Regions from separate parts of the Lysinibacillus sp. FW12 genome, predicted to be linked through region 1. Evidence: riboswitches for the same ligand, from Rfam matches in the RefSeq annotation. Region 1 holds a riboswitch; the other holds the start of a gene.
The links. Region 1 has a riboswitch for S-adenosylmethionine ahead of SJW71_RS05360 (methionine ABC transporter ATP-binding protein). Riboswitches for the same ligand answer to the same signal wherever they lie in the genome.
Positions count from the first base shown of each region.

Region 1 (8,367 bases):
TATGACCAATTATCGCCATGTTCATCGATAACCCATTGCGGTATTTCTAAATTTTTATGATAATCAAGCTCATCGAAATAACGCCCGATCCAGCCAGACCATGTGATTCCTAAATAATCCTGTAATTCTTTACGAACTTCCTCTGATGTTGGTGAAGCAAACGTGTTATACTCAGCAATTAACATGCTCTTCTTTTTGCTGGCTAAGCGTTCGACGATTGCCTGCCATTCTTTCTGTTCAAGTCCTCCAACAATTTTTTCAGAACGTTCACCTAAACGTTTTGTTTGTTGCAAATCATCTTTATAAACTCCGTACGTATCTGCCAAATAAATAACATCATAGTCACTATAATCATTTGGCAACTTCTTTTCTACAACACTTTTAGTTTCATCATTTGGTGCTGTTCCATAGTAATCGCGTTCTACGTCATAAGGTTCATTATTTAATCTATATTTATAATGGTTTAAAAACCAATTCACCCCTAAGTGCTCTCGGTAAGACTCATTCGGAACCGTTTTATCTATAACGGCTACATTTAGCTGTTTCTCATCTTCCAAGTACCACCATGCAATAGGGATTATCATGAGGCCTAGTACGACCATAATCCCTATATAGATTCGTTTCATACACTTTTCTCCTTTTCAGCAATGCCGACACGTTTCATATTACCCCATTCACTTTTTCTTAAGACAAAACGAACTAATCCCTCACAGCGCCAGAATAATGTTAGTGGGCGATACCAAAAAATTTCTGTAAACGCTAAAAGAATCATACGTAACAACTCTCGTTTTTTCGGATACGTATTCATACTCCACGATTCAAACAATACTGCCGCTATTGAAAAAATAACACCATAAATAACGAATAGTAGTAGCAGCATGAGCGCAACTTCATAATAAATTTTCCCTAAGAAAAAGGCTATGACAATATAAATATATCCACCTAACTCCACAAGAGGCCCTAGACATTCTACTAGCCAAAAATACGGGAACGAAAGAAATCCAATCATGCCATATCTAGGATTCAAAGTCATTTTTTTGTGCTTCCATAGACTTTCAAATAACCCTTGATGCCACCTTCTTCGTTGATTGCGCAGTACCCCTAATGTTTGAGGTGCTTCCGTCCAGCAAACTGGGTCGGGTACAAATTCAATACGTTTATTTTCTTTTTTTCTTTTATAAGTCGATGAATATTCACTACAAGTTCCATATCTTCGCCAATAATATTGGTTGAATATCCACCTGCTTCAACAGCCCATTTTTTAGAGAAAACACTAAATGCTCCTGAAATAATAAGGACTAAATTGAATTTACTTAAGGCTATTCTCCCCATTAAAAATGCCCGCAAGTATTCGATTACTTGCATGATTACTAAGTAATTACTAGGTAATTGAGTCTCATAAATTGAGCCAAACTGCATCTTTGCGCCATTTGCAATACGAATATTACCACCTGCTGCAATGACCTCACCATCAGATAAAATGATAGGCTTCATCACCCGCAGCAAGGATTTTTCATCTAAAATGGAATCCCCATCAATGGAGCAAAAATACGGATATTGAGAGACATTAATACCCACATTTAACGCATCAGCCTTACCACCATTTTCTTTATCAACTAAAATACAATTTTTATAGATTTCAGATTCATATATTTGCTTAATATCTTTTGTAGGGATGTTAGTTCGGACAATTTTGTTGATTGGCTTCATTTGAAAATGTTCGATGACCGTTTGAAGGGTTTGATCTGTAGACCCGTCGTTAATAATGATAATTTCAGTTTGAGGATAACGTAAATTCAATAATGAATAAACTGTATCTACAACCCCTACTTCTTCATTGTAAGCAGGAACAAGTAACGACACTGGTTTTGAATAAAAAGCATCTATATGTGCATCATCATACTCTGATAGATCGAGACGATAGCGTTTTCTTAAATCCAGCATAGCAATGATGAACATTGTACAATATGAAACGATAACGAACAGCATATAAAATAAAATAATGCCCCCAAAAAACATCATGCAATAGTCAATTATTTTCATTTACTTCCCCTCTTTTCTCGCTGCAATTTCCTGGGCCATTTCAATTGCATATTGGTCATTTGAGGATTCAATGAATTGCTGTAATTTAGCTATACCATGTCGATCTTCTACAATCGTCTTTGCCGCTTGAGAACGTACCCACCAATTCTCATCTTGAAGAAGTTGCTCTAAATAACTATAAGTGTAAGTAAGCGGTACATGCTTAAAAATTTTGGCAACCATTAACCTTGCTTCCCACATTTCTGAAGTCACAAAAGGGATAAAGGGATCCATCTCATCAATAATACCTATTTCATAAAGGCCTTTTAATGCTCTGATGTTTATTTCCGTCGTATCATGGTCTAATAATTTTTTTAACTCCTCCAAATACTCCATCTTTCTTTTTACAGCAGCAGTATCAATAACAGCAAATTGCATATTAGCTGGCAAGCTATTAAAATCATGGAAAAATTGAATAAATACATTATCATCTAATAATACAAACAGTCTTCTATATTCACTTTCAGCGTAATTTACATTGGAATTTTTTATTTTCTCCATAAATAAATCTGGTTGGAAAAGGGAGTATATTTTTAATAACTGGAAATGTTCTTCATCTGTAATGTTATTTTTTTCGAATTCTTGGCACTTCGTTAGCAATTGATCTATTTGTAAGTCTGCAATTCGATAAAGGGCATTCATTCGAATACTCCATCGTCTACTTGATAAATCTTTTTCGTAGAATGCTTTTAAATATTGATTGGAGAATTGTTTAATTTTTAGTTCCAACTGTTCATTCCTTATATTCTTTAAATAGGATGAAAAAATTCTTTCAATAGCTTCTACTTGTGCCCTTCCTCGAGGTACCAATACGATACTAAATAGTGCGTTATTGAATAAGTAATCATACCAAAGTTGAGAATAATTTTGTAAATAACGGTCACGAACTTTTTCAAAATAGCTTTCACGCTGTCGCTGAACAAGTAAATACAGTAAAAAGATAAAGAGCACAACTAGTAAGAAGGAAATTATTGCGAAAAGCGTAGAAATAGTCAGCTTGATCATAGCCAAAACCTCGCAAAAGTTCTTTTAATTTTGGCTTCGAGCAAACGTAAATTAAATGGTTTGACAATATATTCATCAACACCGCCTTCATAAGCATTAAGCGCTGCCCCTTCAGAATTGCGTTCTGACATCATATAAATAATAAATTTCTTTTCATTTGGCATATGTCGCAAGATATGCAATATTTCTAAGCCATTTTTTAGAGGTAAAATATCATTCATAAGAATTAGATGCATATGCCCTGATTTATAATCATCTGATTGTAAAAAGCTATAACCATCCTCATAAGCCTTTACATCCAGAGTAAAATGAGGGATATCTATTTGGTTAAGCGTTGACTCTAATACTTGTCTAAAAATAGCGTTCTGTTCAATAATACTAACTTTCACTAATTCTGTTGGTTGCTCACTATAATCTTTTACTTCTGCTATACTCCACGTTAATTGCTCATCCTCTGATAGCATTTGTTTATTTTTATTTAACAACTCTTCAAAGATAACGTTATTATTTCTTATTTCTGTTATAGAGGCCTTTAATGCAATATGTTGAAACTTCCGTTCTGCTTTTAGGATGGCAAATATTCGTTTTAAAAATGCTTTAGCTTCTACATCACTACTTTGTAAAAAAAAGATACCCCAATGATTTCCATCGGATAATTGAAAAAGCAAATCTGTCTTACGTATTTTCGATTGTAAAAATGAGGTAACTTGATCATTCGTGGTTTCATTTGGTTGTGTAGAATTAGCTCTTTTTAAAAAGACTGCTGTTATTGTAAGGCGTGATCTAATAACACTTTCCCGCCATATTTCAAAGTAGCGTTCTACTTCATGTTCTTGCATGATATCATGGGCGAATTTTATATCATTCATTAGAATCACTCCCTATTTGTTTTTCTATATTATTATTTTCTATCATTTATTTAATAAATTAACAACAGTATTATAGTAAAAAATATAACTAGACAATATCTGAACATACCTATACGTCATAAAAAGTACATAGTTGAGGATAATTAATCATCTGTACCCTTTCTTAGGAAAGTTGGGCTTCCCAATGACCGAGATGAAAAGCAACCGCCTCTCTTTTTTCAATAACACAAAAGGGTACATAAGTCATTAAACTTATGTACCCTTTTGAAGAATTTTCAATTCTTATTTTACCGGCACTACTGCACCTTTCCATTCTTCTAAGATGAAGTCTTGGATTTCTTTCGAAGTTAATACTTCTAATAATTTTTTAATTTCTGGTTTTGTTTCATCACCTTTACGTACAGCAATGATGTTTACATATGGAGATTCTTTGTCTTCAAGAGAAATAGCGTCTTCGATTGGGTTTAAGCCGTTATCAATAGCAAAGTTAGAGTTGATTAATACTGCATCACCTTCGTCATTTTCATACATTTGTACAAGCATTTCTGGTGCAGTATTCGCATCGAATTTAAAGTTTTTAGGATTTTCTTCAATATCCTTTAATTCAGCTGCTGTTTTATCAATACCCTCTTTTAGTTTAATTAAGCCTTTTGCTTCTAATAATGATAGCATACGACCATGGTCGGATACTGAATTAGAAAGTAAAATTGTTGCTCCTTCAGGAAGGTCCTCTAATGATTTATATTTTTTAGAGTAAATACCGATTGGTTCAATATGAACGCCACCTGCATTAACGAAATCATAGCCATTGTCTTTAATTTGTAACTCTAAGTAAGGAATATGCTGGAAATAGTTTGCATCAATTTCTTCTGACTCTAAATCTTGGTTTGGCAAAACATAATCTGTATATGTTTCGATTTCAAGATCAATACCTTCTTTTGCTAAAATCGGTTTTGCCTTTTCTAAAATAACAGCATGTGGTGTGTTAGAAGCACCTACTTTTAATGTTACGTTTTCTTTGCTATCTGATTGATCATCTGATGCTGAATTTGCATCTTCTTTTTTATCAGTACCACAAGCTGCTAAAGCTAGGACAAGTATTGATAAAAATAATCCTGCCAATAATTTCTTCATTTATGACACTCCCTTTTACTTTGTTTGAAATATGTTAGCGGTAAGAACCGGAATAACCTCTAATGTCTTTCTAGCGTTTATCGATTTTATCGGTAATGACATCACCAATCCATTGAATGATAAATACAACTACTAAGATCAAAATAGTTGCCATTAATGTCACATCTTGGCGATTTCGTTGGAAGCCATCAAGGAAAGCTAAATTTCCAAGACCACCTGCACCGATAATCCCTGCCATCGCAGTGTAACCAACAAGTGCTACAGCCGTTACGGTAATACCAGAAATCAGAGCTGGTAATGATTCAGGGATTAGGACTTTCCAAATAATTGTGGACGTTTTAGCCCCCATTGAACGAGCTGCTTCAATGACACCTTTATCAATTTCGCGTAATGCAATTAAAACCATACGAGCGTAAAATGGAGCTGCACCAATAATTAAGGCTGGTAAAGCCGCATTTGCTCCACGAATTGTCCCAAGTAAAAACTTCGTAAATGGAATTAATAAAATAATTAATACGATAAATGGAATGGAACGGAATATATTAACGAGTGACCCCGTTAAAAAGTTAACAATTTTATTAGCCCATAACTGATTAGGACTTGTTAAAAATAGCAAGATACCAATAACCAATCCAAGAATAAATGTGACAACTGTTGAAATAGCTGTCATATACAATGTTTCATACGTAGCTTGCCACATATTTTCCCAGTCTACGTTCGGAAAGAGATTAGTTAGCATTTGCGATCACCTCCGTTTGAACTTCGACTGTATTTAAATAATGTAGGGCATCAGCCACATTTTCCTTAGAACCATCAATTTGCACAATAAGTGTACCGTATGCTCCATTTTTCGTTTGCGAAATATTGCCATGAACAATGCTTACTTCCACATCGAATTTTTTAACAAGATGTGAAATGACGGGCTGTTCCGTTTTTTCACCAACAAAAATCAGCTTGACAAGTTGACCAGTTGGGTAGTTTGCTTTGATCTGTTCCACTGTATCCTTTGTTTCTTTTGTGTCGGTAATCTGGGCTACAAATTTCTTAGTAATAGCTGCTTGTGGTGCTTGGAAAACTTGCAACACCTCACCACGCTCTACAATTTCACCAGCCTCCATTACGGCTACACGATGACATATTTTACGGATAACGTGCATTTCATGGGTAATCAATACGATCGTTAACCCTAAACGTTCATTGATATCAACTAGTAAGTCAAGAATAGCATCTGTCGTTTCAGGATCCAGTGCAGATGTCGCCTCATCACATAGTAAAACTTCTGGATTATTAGCTAATGCTCGTGCAATCCCAACTCGCTGCTTTTGACCACCTGAAAGCTGTGATGGGTATGCCTTATCACGTCCTTCTAAACCTACAAGTGAGATTAACTCCTTCACACGGGCTTCTCGTTGAGCTTTGGGAACACCTGCAATTTCCAGAGGGAAAGCGATGTTTTCAGCAACTGTTCTAGACCAAAGTAAATTGAAATGCTGGAAGATCATACTTACCTTTTGTCTAGCAGCTCTTAACTTTTGCCCTTTAATGGATGAAAATTCTAGATTGTTTACTGTTACCGTTCCTGTTGTCGGTTTCTCTAATCCATTTAATAAACGAATCATGGTACTTTTACCGGCACCACTATAGCCGATGATGCCAAAGATTTCACCTTTATTTATAGTAAGGTTGACGTCTTTGACTGCCGTTAATTCGCCATTTGCTGTTTTGTATTTCTTCGTAATATTTTGAAGCTGAATCATAGCGAATACTCCTTTTCTTATATAAAAAAACCCCTTCACTCATAGACAAGTAGAAGGGGTCACGTATGATACGTTAAACCGTTCTCTCATCTTTCAAAGAAAAATCTTTGGGTGATTTGGCACCTTTTCACATGGTGATGGTTGCCGGGCTTCATAGGGCACTTCCCTCCGCCGCTCTTCATAAGAGTTCGATATATTTAATGTTTTAGTAATATATTTGATACTTTACCACGCTAGTAATGTTCAGTCAATTGATTTTTTTAACAATTCGTACAAAAAAGGTACAGATTGAAAAGCATAAATTTTATCTGTCACTTTCCCGCCATCAGTAACAAGTAAACATGGGACACTTTCAATTTGATGCTCATAAGCAATCTGCTCTAGAAAGTTGATATTTGCTTTGCCAATTTGAAGCTGTGGCAGCAATTGTTCAATAACTGACAGCATTTTTGATGCCACCGCACATGTTCCACACATCGGTGTATATAAATAAAATGCAGCTTTTTCACCCGACTGTATAGCCGCTTCCCACTGCTCTTTTGACCATTCTTCCATTGATTTCACGCAACCTTACAAAATATATTCATTATGGATTGAGAAATGAGCGCGCAATAAAATCATCGCTAACACTTTTCTTGGTGTTGTCTCTACTTCCTTATATGTTGGCATTGTACGTAAATGCTCAGCCTCTGGATAATGTCTGTCCATTAATGCACGTAGCTTATCGCCAGACGTATCTGCATCAAAAAAAGTGAAAAGCTCACAGCCCTCATAAGGATCGAGTAGCTCTTCTAATTGATGCACACCAATTGTACCATTCGTACAAAGTATTGTAACATTCTCATTTAAAATAGGCTCAATTTGTAGCTTATCTGAGCGTCCTTCTACGATCAAGCATTTTCCCTCGAACATTACGCCACCTCCAATTAGACATCCCCACTTATAAGTCATTATATAACAAAAAACGCCGGTAGTTTCCGACGTTTTTCGATTATAGCTTGTCTTATTCAGCGATCATTTCTTCGTATTGCTCTGCTGTCATAAGTTTTTCAACTTCAGATGCATCAGCAGGCTCAACAACGATCATCCATGCTTTTTCATATGGTGATTCATTAACGAATTCTGGGCTATCTTCTAAATCTGCATTGACTTCAACTACAGTACCTGAGATTGGTGCATATAATTCAGAAACAGTTTTAACTGATTCTACGCTACCGAATGGATCATCTGTTTTGATTTCGTCGCCAACCTGTGGAAGCTCAACGAAAACGATATCTCCTAATTCAGATTGTGCGAAGTGAGTAATACCAATACGTACTTTTCCATCTTCTACTTTTACCCATTCATGTTCTTCAGAGTATCGTAAGTCTTTAGGTGTGCTCATGCAATAAACCCCTCCATAAATATGTAATATATTCACTTTCAGTGTGCCATACTTCTCCTATAAAAACAAGATTCAATTACACCTCTAGGTAATTGAAAGCATATTTTTTCGAGTTCGCTTCAAAAATTAGAAACAT
Region 1 covers NZ_CP139094.1:1,050,468-1,058,834, reverse strand. The annotation lists gene SJW71_RS05390 (hypothetical protein) at 1-626, opposite strand, end outside; partial or broken gene SJW71_RS05385 (glycosyltransferase family 2 protein) at 623-2,043, opposite strand; gene SJW71_RS05380 (HEAT repeat domain-containing protein) at 2,044-3,087, opposite strand; gene SJW71_RS05375 (response regulator) at 3,084-3,956, opposite strand; gene SJW71_RS05370 (MetQ/NlpA family ABC transporter substrate-binding protein) at 4,239-5,090, opposite strand; gene SJW71_RS05365 (methionine ABC transporter permease) at 5,161-5,829, opposite strand; gene SJW71_RS05360 (methionine ABC transporter ATP-binding protein) at 5,819-6,847, opposite strand; SAM riboswitch class I at 6,931-7,034, opposite strand; gene SJW71_RS05355 (thioredoxin family protein) at 7,091-7,402, opposite strand; gene SJW71_RS05350 (hypothetical protein) at 7,418-7,759, opposite strand; gene gcvH (glycine cleavage system protein GcvH) at 7,851-8,231, opposite strand.

Region 2 (8,367 bases), 2.0 Mb from region 1:
TTTTTATTACCAATGGTGGCCCTTTGCAAATTTGATACTAAGTATGTGAAGCATATAGCATGACAAAAGGGAATTACACTTGAAATAATTTCAAAAAAGCTATAAGAAAACTGCGGAACGAAGGGCGGCACTCCTGCGGGAAAAGCGGAAAAGTCGAGATCCTGGACTGAGCGAAGCGAGGGAAGCAGCTCGACCTCACCCGCGGAAAGCGTCCGTCCATTGTGGAAATCAATAGCTTAGCTTTATTTCATTGTAAAAGAAAAAAGACTGTAGGCAAACTCAAAATTCATCGAGTTTGTCTACAGTCTGAATCCATTTCAGCATATGAAGTGGATATTGTAATTATCGATTAATCCAATAAAAAGCGCCAGGACATACTAATGTTTCCTTTGTTCGATGAGGATCTTTTAATGTCACACCAAATGGCCCTTCTTTTATATGACCAAGTGTCATAGCTACTGCAACCTCTTCCTCATAAAAATCCAATCGGATATTCGGGAGCTGTAACGAGATGAACTGCTCATGTTGCACAGGCTCTGGTAGCTGCAATACCTCCTGCCATAAACGAACTGTTCTTCGTATATCCTTGACATACAATTGGATTGATTCCATTGTAATCGCTTGTTTTGTATCAATAGCACCGCTTGTCACTAATTGTGACAGACGTTCCTCATCTTCCTCTGCCCATTCAATTAAAAATGGAAAATCAATGAGAAGATCTGGTTTGCCAAAATGGAGAAGCTTCCACTTCACAACAGTGCCATCCGGTCTTGTTCGACTGCAAGCATCCGGCCCATATACATCATAACCTAATGCTCGTAAGCGTTGACCCTCTTCCTCAATTTTTTTGGTACGCAAGGCTATTCGTGAAAATCCTTGGCGCTCTTGATCACGTTTAAACGTATAATGTAAGGAATATGGGTATTGTGCCGCCTGCTCAAATAAATCACGATCATAGATAGCAATTTGTTCAATATAGCTTAAGCCAAAGTAGCTTAACGTATTATAAGTCCCCCACATCGTGTGCTGCCCACCATTCACTGTGTGGACATTTCGTTTATTGAAGAAAACCTTTATATTTTCTGGTGATTCCACTTGGTGAACCAGGTGATCAAAATATAAAGTCATGGCAATTCCCCTTTCTTTCCCCATTACCTTTACCTGTATGTTTAATTGGTTTAAAATTTACTCAAGAAAAGGAGTTACTAGTAGGATATGAAAAAAAAGTTCATTTTACCTACTTACTCCGTGAACTAATTTATATTAATAAAGAGGTGATATTTGAATGACAGATCAAGTAGCTGCTTTTAAATTGGCATTAGGTAATTACCCTACAGGCGTTACAGTTGTCACAACAAGTCATGAAACAAAACCTATAGGCTTAACCGTCAATTCCTTTGCATCTGTTTCAATCGACCCGCTCCTTATTTTGTGGTCACTCGATAAAAATTCTCAGCTTCATTCTTATTTTACGAATGCTTCTCATTTCGCGGTCAATATTTTAGCAAGCGACCAAGAACATTTATGTACACTATTTGCCAGTAAAATCCCTGATCGTTTTGCACAGGCACAGTGGTCCACTTCATCTTTAGGTCTACCGATTTTACATGATACAGCAGCTATTTTACAATGTAAAACGTTTCAGCAAATAGATGCTGGCGACCATACCATTTTTATTGGGCATGTGCAAGACATTACAAACGGGCAAAAAGAACCGTTACTATACCATCGCCGTCATATTGGGCAAATACCAAAAAGCTTTTATAGTTAATTTTTTAGACAAAAAAAGGGCCACTTGTAAGCAAAGGAAATCCTTCATGCTTATTGGTGGCCTTTTGACATCGTTCAACTGAAATCAATGTTATTTTTTCTGCGGAAATCTCTGTTTTTCAAGCCTATTAATTTGCACAATAACACCATCTTGGATCGTAATATGCACTTCACCAAATTCAAGATTTTGAATTGCCTTGGCAATTGCCTCTAATTTTTTATCATCTACCTTTACTGATTGAGCCATACGATACACCCCTTCTTTTTCATTCTTGTTGTACAAAAGAGGCCAACGCATCAAACTGATTGATAGCCCCTCCTATCTCTCAGATACCATCTGTTGGATTTGGCACCTAACTTTTCGGTTGCCGAGGCTTCGTTGGGCCAAGTCCCTCCACCTCTCTTGATAAGAGTACTGCGTTTCTTGACAATAATTCTATAATTCTACTATACGAATGTCAATATAAAATATTAGAAAACCTAGCTGAATACTCTGTAATATCAATCTTCTACGTTTGTATGAGTCGATATGAATGTATTTTATGCCAAATCAGTAGTAAATAGATGACTACTCTCAAACTTTTTAATTGGACCATTTTCTCAAAATGAGTTCAATTGGACCACGTTGATGGATAGTCCTCCACCATATCGAAAAAAACACACAGCCTAAAAAATAACAACATGCATAGAGCATTGAAAAAACGACTGTTAGATTATTCGATAAATCGAAAACTTCTAACACAGTGATGCCAATAAAGACATGGCCAACATAGTGTGTTAAGGACAATTGACCCGTTTTAATGATTGCTTCTATTACTTTATTTTTGAAAGTTTCTACAAAATACATACAACCTACTATTATCACAATAGCCGAAGCCGAATTTGATAGAACATACATTATATTTGGTGGAATTGGTCCTGTATCAAATAAATACAACGCACTATCATGATCTAAGAAATATTTTGTCGAGAAGTGAATAATCACCTTTGAAAAAATTTCTATAATCACTCCTAACAAGATACCTACCGTAACTAATTTCTTTCTTAATGCCCTATTGGTTAAATCTAAGGTACCTACAATCATCCCAATGAGAAAAAAAGATATCCATGGAAAAACGGGATGGTAGCCATTAAACAGTAAATTTCTCATAAAACCTTCTACCGTCCAAAAATCTATATACTCTAATAAAATATATTTTGGATGCCACCCAACTAGATAATTGAATTGGATTTGTAGCCATTGGGAAACGATTATCACCGCACTAATTGTAAAAAGCATGGTTTTCTTTGAAGTTGCTATCAACAAAGCTGCAAGAAACATATAAACACCGTAATAATGTAAAATATCTCCCGTCCATCCGACCACATATAAAACCATCCCAACAACAAACAAAAAAAGAGCTCGCTTCCATAAAGTTAACTTACTTTGGCGAATAAGAATTGGGTCCTTTGCTTCCCTTGCTTTCCGCGTCATCAGCGCAGTCCCTATTCCTGCTAGAATGACAAATAGTGCAGAGGCGCGCCCCTCAAAAAGACTTTGCAATTGAATGAGCCATTGTGAACCATTGGCAGTTGAACCTGAAATAACGCCAAAGTTTACAATAAACATACCTAACATTGCTAATGCTCTTGCAAAATCTAAGCCCTCAATACGACGATGACCAAGTTGCTTATTCATCTTTTCCCCCTTGAATGACGCTATGTACTGCCTCCCTCCAAATAGCCTTATAGTTCAATTGACTACCAGTTAACATAAAATTGCCAATATTATCATAGAGCATGGCTAACATATGGGCTTTCGCTTCTATGTTGGCACTTTCATCTAGCACTTCTAGTTGCACTGCGTATTGTAAAATATCATAAAATCTTGCTAAATAATCTGATTGAAGCACTAATAACTGTTGCATGTAGTGGTCGTCGCGAGCGGCTAATAACAAATACTGACTAAATATTTTATTAAAATAAGGATCTTTGTCCTGTTCATCAATTGACTTATAGCCAATCTTCAGTAATTTCTCAATGAAATTGCTTGGAGATAGCTCCTTGTAATCAACAACGATATCATATTGAATTTCTTTATAAAGTTCCTCAAACAAAAAAGAAATTAATTGATCCTTTGATTGAAAATAGTAATAAATAGCTGGTTTTGATATGCCGACCTCTGCTGCAATCATAGCTAAGCTCGTTTTCTCAAATCCTTTTTCTGCAAACATCACATAGGCAACTTCTAAAATTTTTTGAAAGGTTTGTTCTCTATTTCCCATAAGGGCCTCCTTTTTTACCGACCGTTAAGTAAATAATATACGAAGATCCAATTTTTCACAACAAAAAAACTGTGCAGAAGTAAACCCTCTCCACAGTTCTCCTTTTAATCCCCCTGTAAACAGTCCATTAGAGCTTGAGCTGTCTGTTGCTTACCCATCACCTTGATCGGCTGCCCTTCAGCAGGCACAATCCAATGAGGCTCGTCCCCACCATATAAAGATTGTGAGCTGTTAGCTACCATAAATTGTGCATTGGCTGTTTCCATGCGTAGTTTTGCACGAGCAAGCAAAAATTCCTCATCATTCGTCGCTTCCAGCTTAAAGCCTACTAACGTTACATTTGGTTGCCAGCCTTTGATTTGACCTAAAACTTTTGGTGCCTTTTTAAAATGAATAACCGGTGGTTCGTCAGAAGGCATTTTGCCCGCTTCCTCCATTAAATTCCCTGATTGATCATACACTTTGTCTATGACCCAATCGGAGCCAGCAGCAGCCATAATGACGATATCGACTTGTTGTTGTTGGACAGCATGACGAACTTTTTCTCCTAAATCCTCAATGCCTTCAAATTTAACCAATGTCATTTTATCTTCGTTTTCTGGGAGCTGAGCAAAGTAACCATGCATGTATATGACAGACGCACCAGCAGCCAGTGCTGCCTCTGCTAAATAACAGCCCATTGTCCCCTTCGATAAATTCGTGTGCCCTCGTACACGATCCCATTTTTCAAGTGTTCCCCCACTTGTAATGAGTACGGTTTTGCCTAGTAATGTCCCCATACACTCACCTAGTTTCTAAAATATATACAAATACTATTTTAACGTAATGGTACGATTTGCTTCAATAGCTACGATGGAAGGGAGCTGTTTTGCTCTTTTAACCATGCACTTAATATTTCAGCAAATTTCTTTGTCACGGGTGAAGCATGGTGTTTCATGGCAATACCAATCGTTCGGTAGCCACCTTGCTTTAATGGAATCGCTTTCAATGTTGGCGGTAAATTTTGAATGACCAACTGGGGTAAAATACTAATCCCTAAATGGTGTGAAATCATAGATAGAATTCCTACTTCCTCAGAAAGCTCAAAGCGTATATTGGGCTTTACATGATATTGTTCTAACAGCACTTTTACATCATTTGTCCCTTTGTAAGAAGTCATGATAAAAGGCATATCCTCTAGGTCCACAATATCAATTTCTGTCTTATGAAATAATGGACTTTTATGAGAAACAATACATAATAAAGGGTCTTGCTGTAATTCCATAAATTGATACTGTTCCGACTTTTGCCCATTCAGGAATCCTGCCTCGACTTCACCACTTAGAAGCCATTGTTCAATTTCGTAATAATCCCCTTCACGTAACTCCACTTGTATCCCAGGAAATTGATGATCCATAATCTGAATAATTTCAGGCATCCAATTCGAAGAAATACTTGAAATAACACCAATACGTACCTTACCTCGTGTAACGCCGAGAATATGCGCTGCTTCCTGCTGCAATAACTCCTGTGCGTCCAAGACCTGTCGCATCGCCCTAAGCATTGTCTGTCCTTCACTTGTTAGTGTGACACCTACACGACTACGGTGAATAAGGGCAAAGCCAAATTCTTTTTCTAAACTCGATACGGCATGACTCACTGCAGACTGTGTTAACCCTAGTGCATCCGCTGCTTTTGTAAAACTTGCTACTTCTGCTACCTTTGTTAAAATCTCATATTTTACTAAGCTCATTCGCCATCCCTCTATGTACATGAAATTTTTTAATCCTATTCATTATAAACATTCGTTTTACTAATCACAATACAAGATATATAGTAATTTTTAGTATAAAAACTGTTTTAGTACACAGATGGTAGGTGAACATAATGAGTATCCAAGGAAAAGCAAATGTATTGATGGTTATTGTCACAATGTTTTGGGGACTATCTTATACCTTTATGGTCATGGGGCTTGAAACATTGGCAGTTTATAATGTGGTGGCATTACGTTGTATCATCGCATTCTTCGTAGCAGGACTTATTTTTTATAAACGGATGATCAAAGTAAATGGTAAAACATTAAAATATGCGGCTATTCAAGGATTTTTATTATTCATTGTGTTCGCGTTAAGTTTATTTGGTCTACAGTCTACCTCCGCTTCAAATGCTGGCTTTATTTTAAGCCTAACTGTTGTATTAGTGCCGATTTTCAGTAGTTTCATTGAAAAAAAATTACCATCGAGAGCGGTTAGCTTTGCCGTTATTTGCACGATGATTGGTATTACAGTATTAACAGCACATGGCTCGTTCACCTTTCAAAAGGGTGACCTATTAGTAGCAATTGCAGCATTATGTTATTCAATTTATTTACTTTTAAATAGCTCCTTTACACGAAATGTCGAATCGATTTCATATGGTATTTACCAACTAGGTTTCGCTGGACTTTATGCACTAATTTTAACATTCATATTAGAAACACCAACGTTGCCAGATTCAACGACATCTTGGATTGCGATTTTAGGTCTTGGAATCATTTGTAGTGCGTTCTGTTTTGTCGGCCAAACTGTTGCACAACAGTACACATCTGCTACACATACAGGTCTCATTTTTTCTTTAGAGCCTATTTTTGCAGCCATGTTCGCCATGATGTTTATTGGTGAGGGCCTAACGATGAAATTAGTCATTGGTGGTAGCTTTATTCTAATCGGTAATTTAGTTGCCCAATTAGAGCATTTTCACGTATTGCGTTATATCAAAAAGGATGCACAAGAAAAAGTTATACAATAGAAAGAGTGGTCCCCGTGATCACTCTTTTTTCTTTGGAGAACATTCAGCTATTTTTGCTTACAACCGCTAGTATGTAAGGAAAGTGGATAGTAGCTCATCAGCTCCCTTGAAAGAAAGCAGGCGAATGGAAATCAACGCCTCTTTTCGTTCTTTTTTCTATAACAAAAAAACAGAGTGATCAATTGAAATCACTCTGTTTTTCACTTTATAAAAATCTTCTATATTGCTCGGCCTCGATCATACGCTCTTGATTTCTTAAGCGCTCCTCTTGTTCAGCAGCTGTCTCTGGATGTGTTTGTAGTGTATCCAGATCATCATCATGTTCCGCATACAAGACAATACTCCCTTGCTCAACAAGATGCGAATAATAAGCGATTTGTCCCTCGGATAGATTAAATCGTTTTAAGCCCTCTGTAACAGCTGAGTCACCTGTAAACCAAGATTTGAATTGGTCTACCCAATTACCCGCTTCATGCGTTTGGACATCAGCGTCCCATTTTACGTCCTCAAACTGTTGCGGATCTTTCGCAATAATATGGATATCCTCTTGTTGGTAACCTTCTAACCGCATACTTTCTAAAATGTGAAGCATTTCATTTCTCGTATGGGCCACCTCAATTTTTGGGTTTTGTTCATTCATCATGTTCAATTCCTCCTAATTTATATGGCTTACTAAGTAAATACCCGTACAGAACACAAACAAACACGTTTTACCAAACTGTAATAATTGTTATGATGCTTTAAACCCTGTTATTTATTTGTCATGTGGTGGCTCAAAACAAAAAAAGCATGCTGGAGAGTAATTCTCCAACATGCTCTTTCTTACTACGTTATTTATTTGTCTAGGAAGGCTTTTAACATCCAAGTATGCTTTTCAAGGGATTGATACATCGCATTAAGTAAATCCTCTGTACGATCGTCCCCTTCTTCAGCTGCTAGCTCCATAGCGGAATTTAATGCTTTCATTAGCTTTTGGAAATCCGAAATTGTCGTTGCTACCATTTCCTCTGTTGTCTCATTTCCTGTCGCTTCCTCCACATAGGATAGCTCTAGATGTTCTTTTAATGTTGCCACAGGCTTGCCATCCTTTGAAAGAATACGTTCTGCTATTTCATCTAAATTCAGCGTTGTTTCATTATACAATTCTTCAAATTTTGCATGCAGTGTAAAGAACGCGTGCCCTTTAACATACCAATGATAATTGTGCAGCTTCGTATAAAGGACAGACCATGTAGCCACTAGCTTATTTAATTGTTTGTTTAAGTTTTGTGTCATAATGTATTTCTCCTCCAATGTGTCAATTGTTCTAGCCCTTAGTATGCGTTACAACTTATGTTGGCTATACACACATTGTTCCCGCCCAACAATATTTCAAACATTCTTCATAAGAATTGACCTTCCGCAAGAATATTTCAACTATTCTATTAAATTATTTCACTTTCCGAAATAGTTTCGTTATAATGAAATCACTTACATGTAAAGGGGTGTTCATAAATGGAAGTTTTACCATTAAGAAAAGATGTTGCAGTAGAAGAAACATGGGATTTAACACATTTACTAAAAAATG
Region 2 covers NZ_CP139094.1:3,008,662-3,017,028, forward strand. The annotation lists gene SJW71_RS15705 (VOC family protein) at 343-1,128, opposite strand; gene SJW71_RS15710 (flavin reductase family protein) at 1,286-1,771, shown strand; gene SJW71_RS15715 (YezD family protein) at 1,862-2,017, opposite strand; SAM riboswitch class I at 2,087-2,183, opposite strand; gene SJW71_RS15720 (DUF418 domain-containing protein) at 2,354-3,448, opposite strand; gene SJW71_RS15725 (TetR/AcrR family transcriptional regulator) at 3,441-4,034, opposite strand; gene SJW71_RS15730 (phosphopantothenoylcysteine decarboxylase) at 4,139-4,813, opposite strand; gene SJW71_RS15735 (LysR family transcriptional regulator) at 4,882-5,766, opposite strand; gene SJW71_RS15740 (DMT family transporter) at 5,901-6,800, shown strand; gene SJW71_RS15745 (general stress protein) at 7,006-7,443, opposite strand; gene SJW71_RS15750 (Dps family protein) at 7,635-8,075, opposite strand; gene pepF (oligoendopeptidase F) at 8,295-8,367, shown strand, end outside.
Region 2: another riboswitch for S-adenosylmethionine. It lies ahead of SJW71_RS15715 (YezD family protein); the one in region 1 lies ahead of SJW71_RS05360 (methionine ABC transporter ATP-binding protein).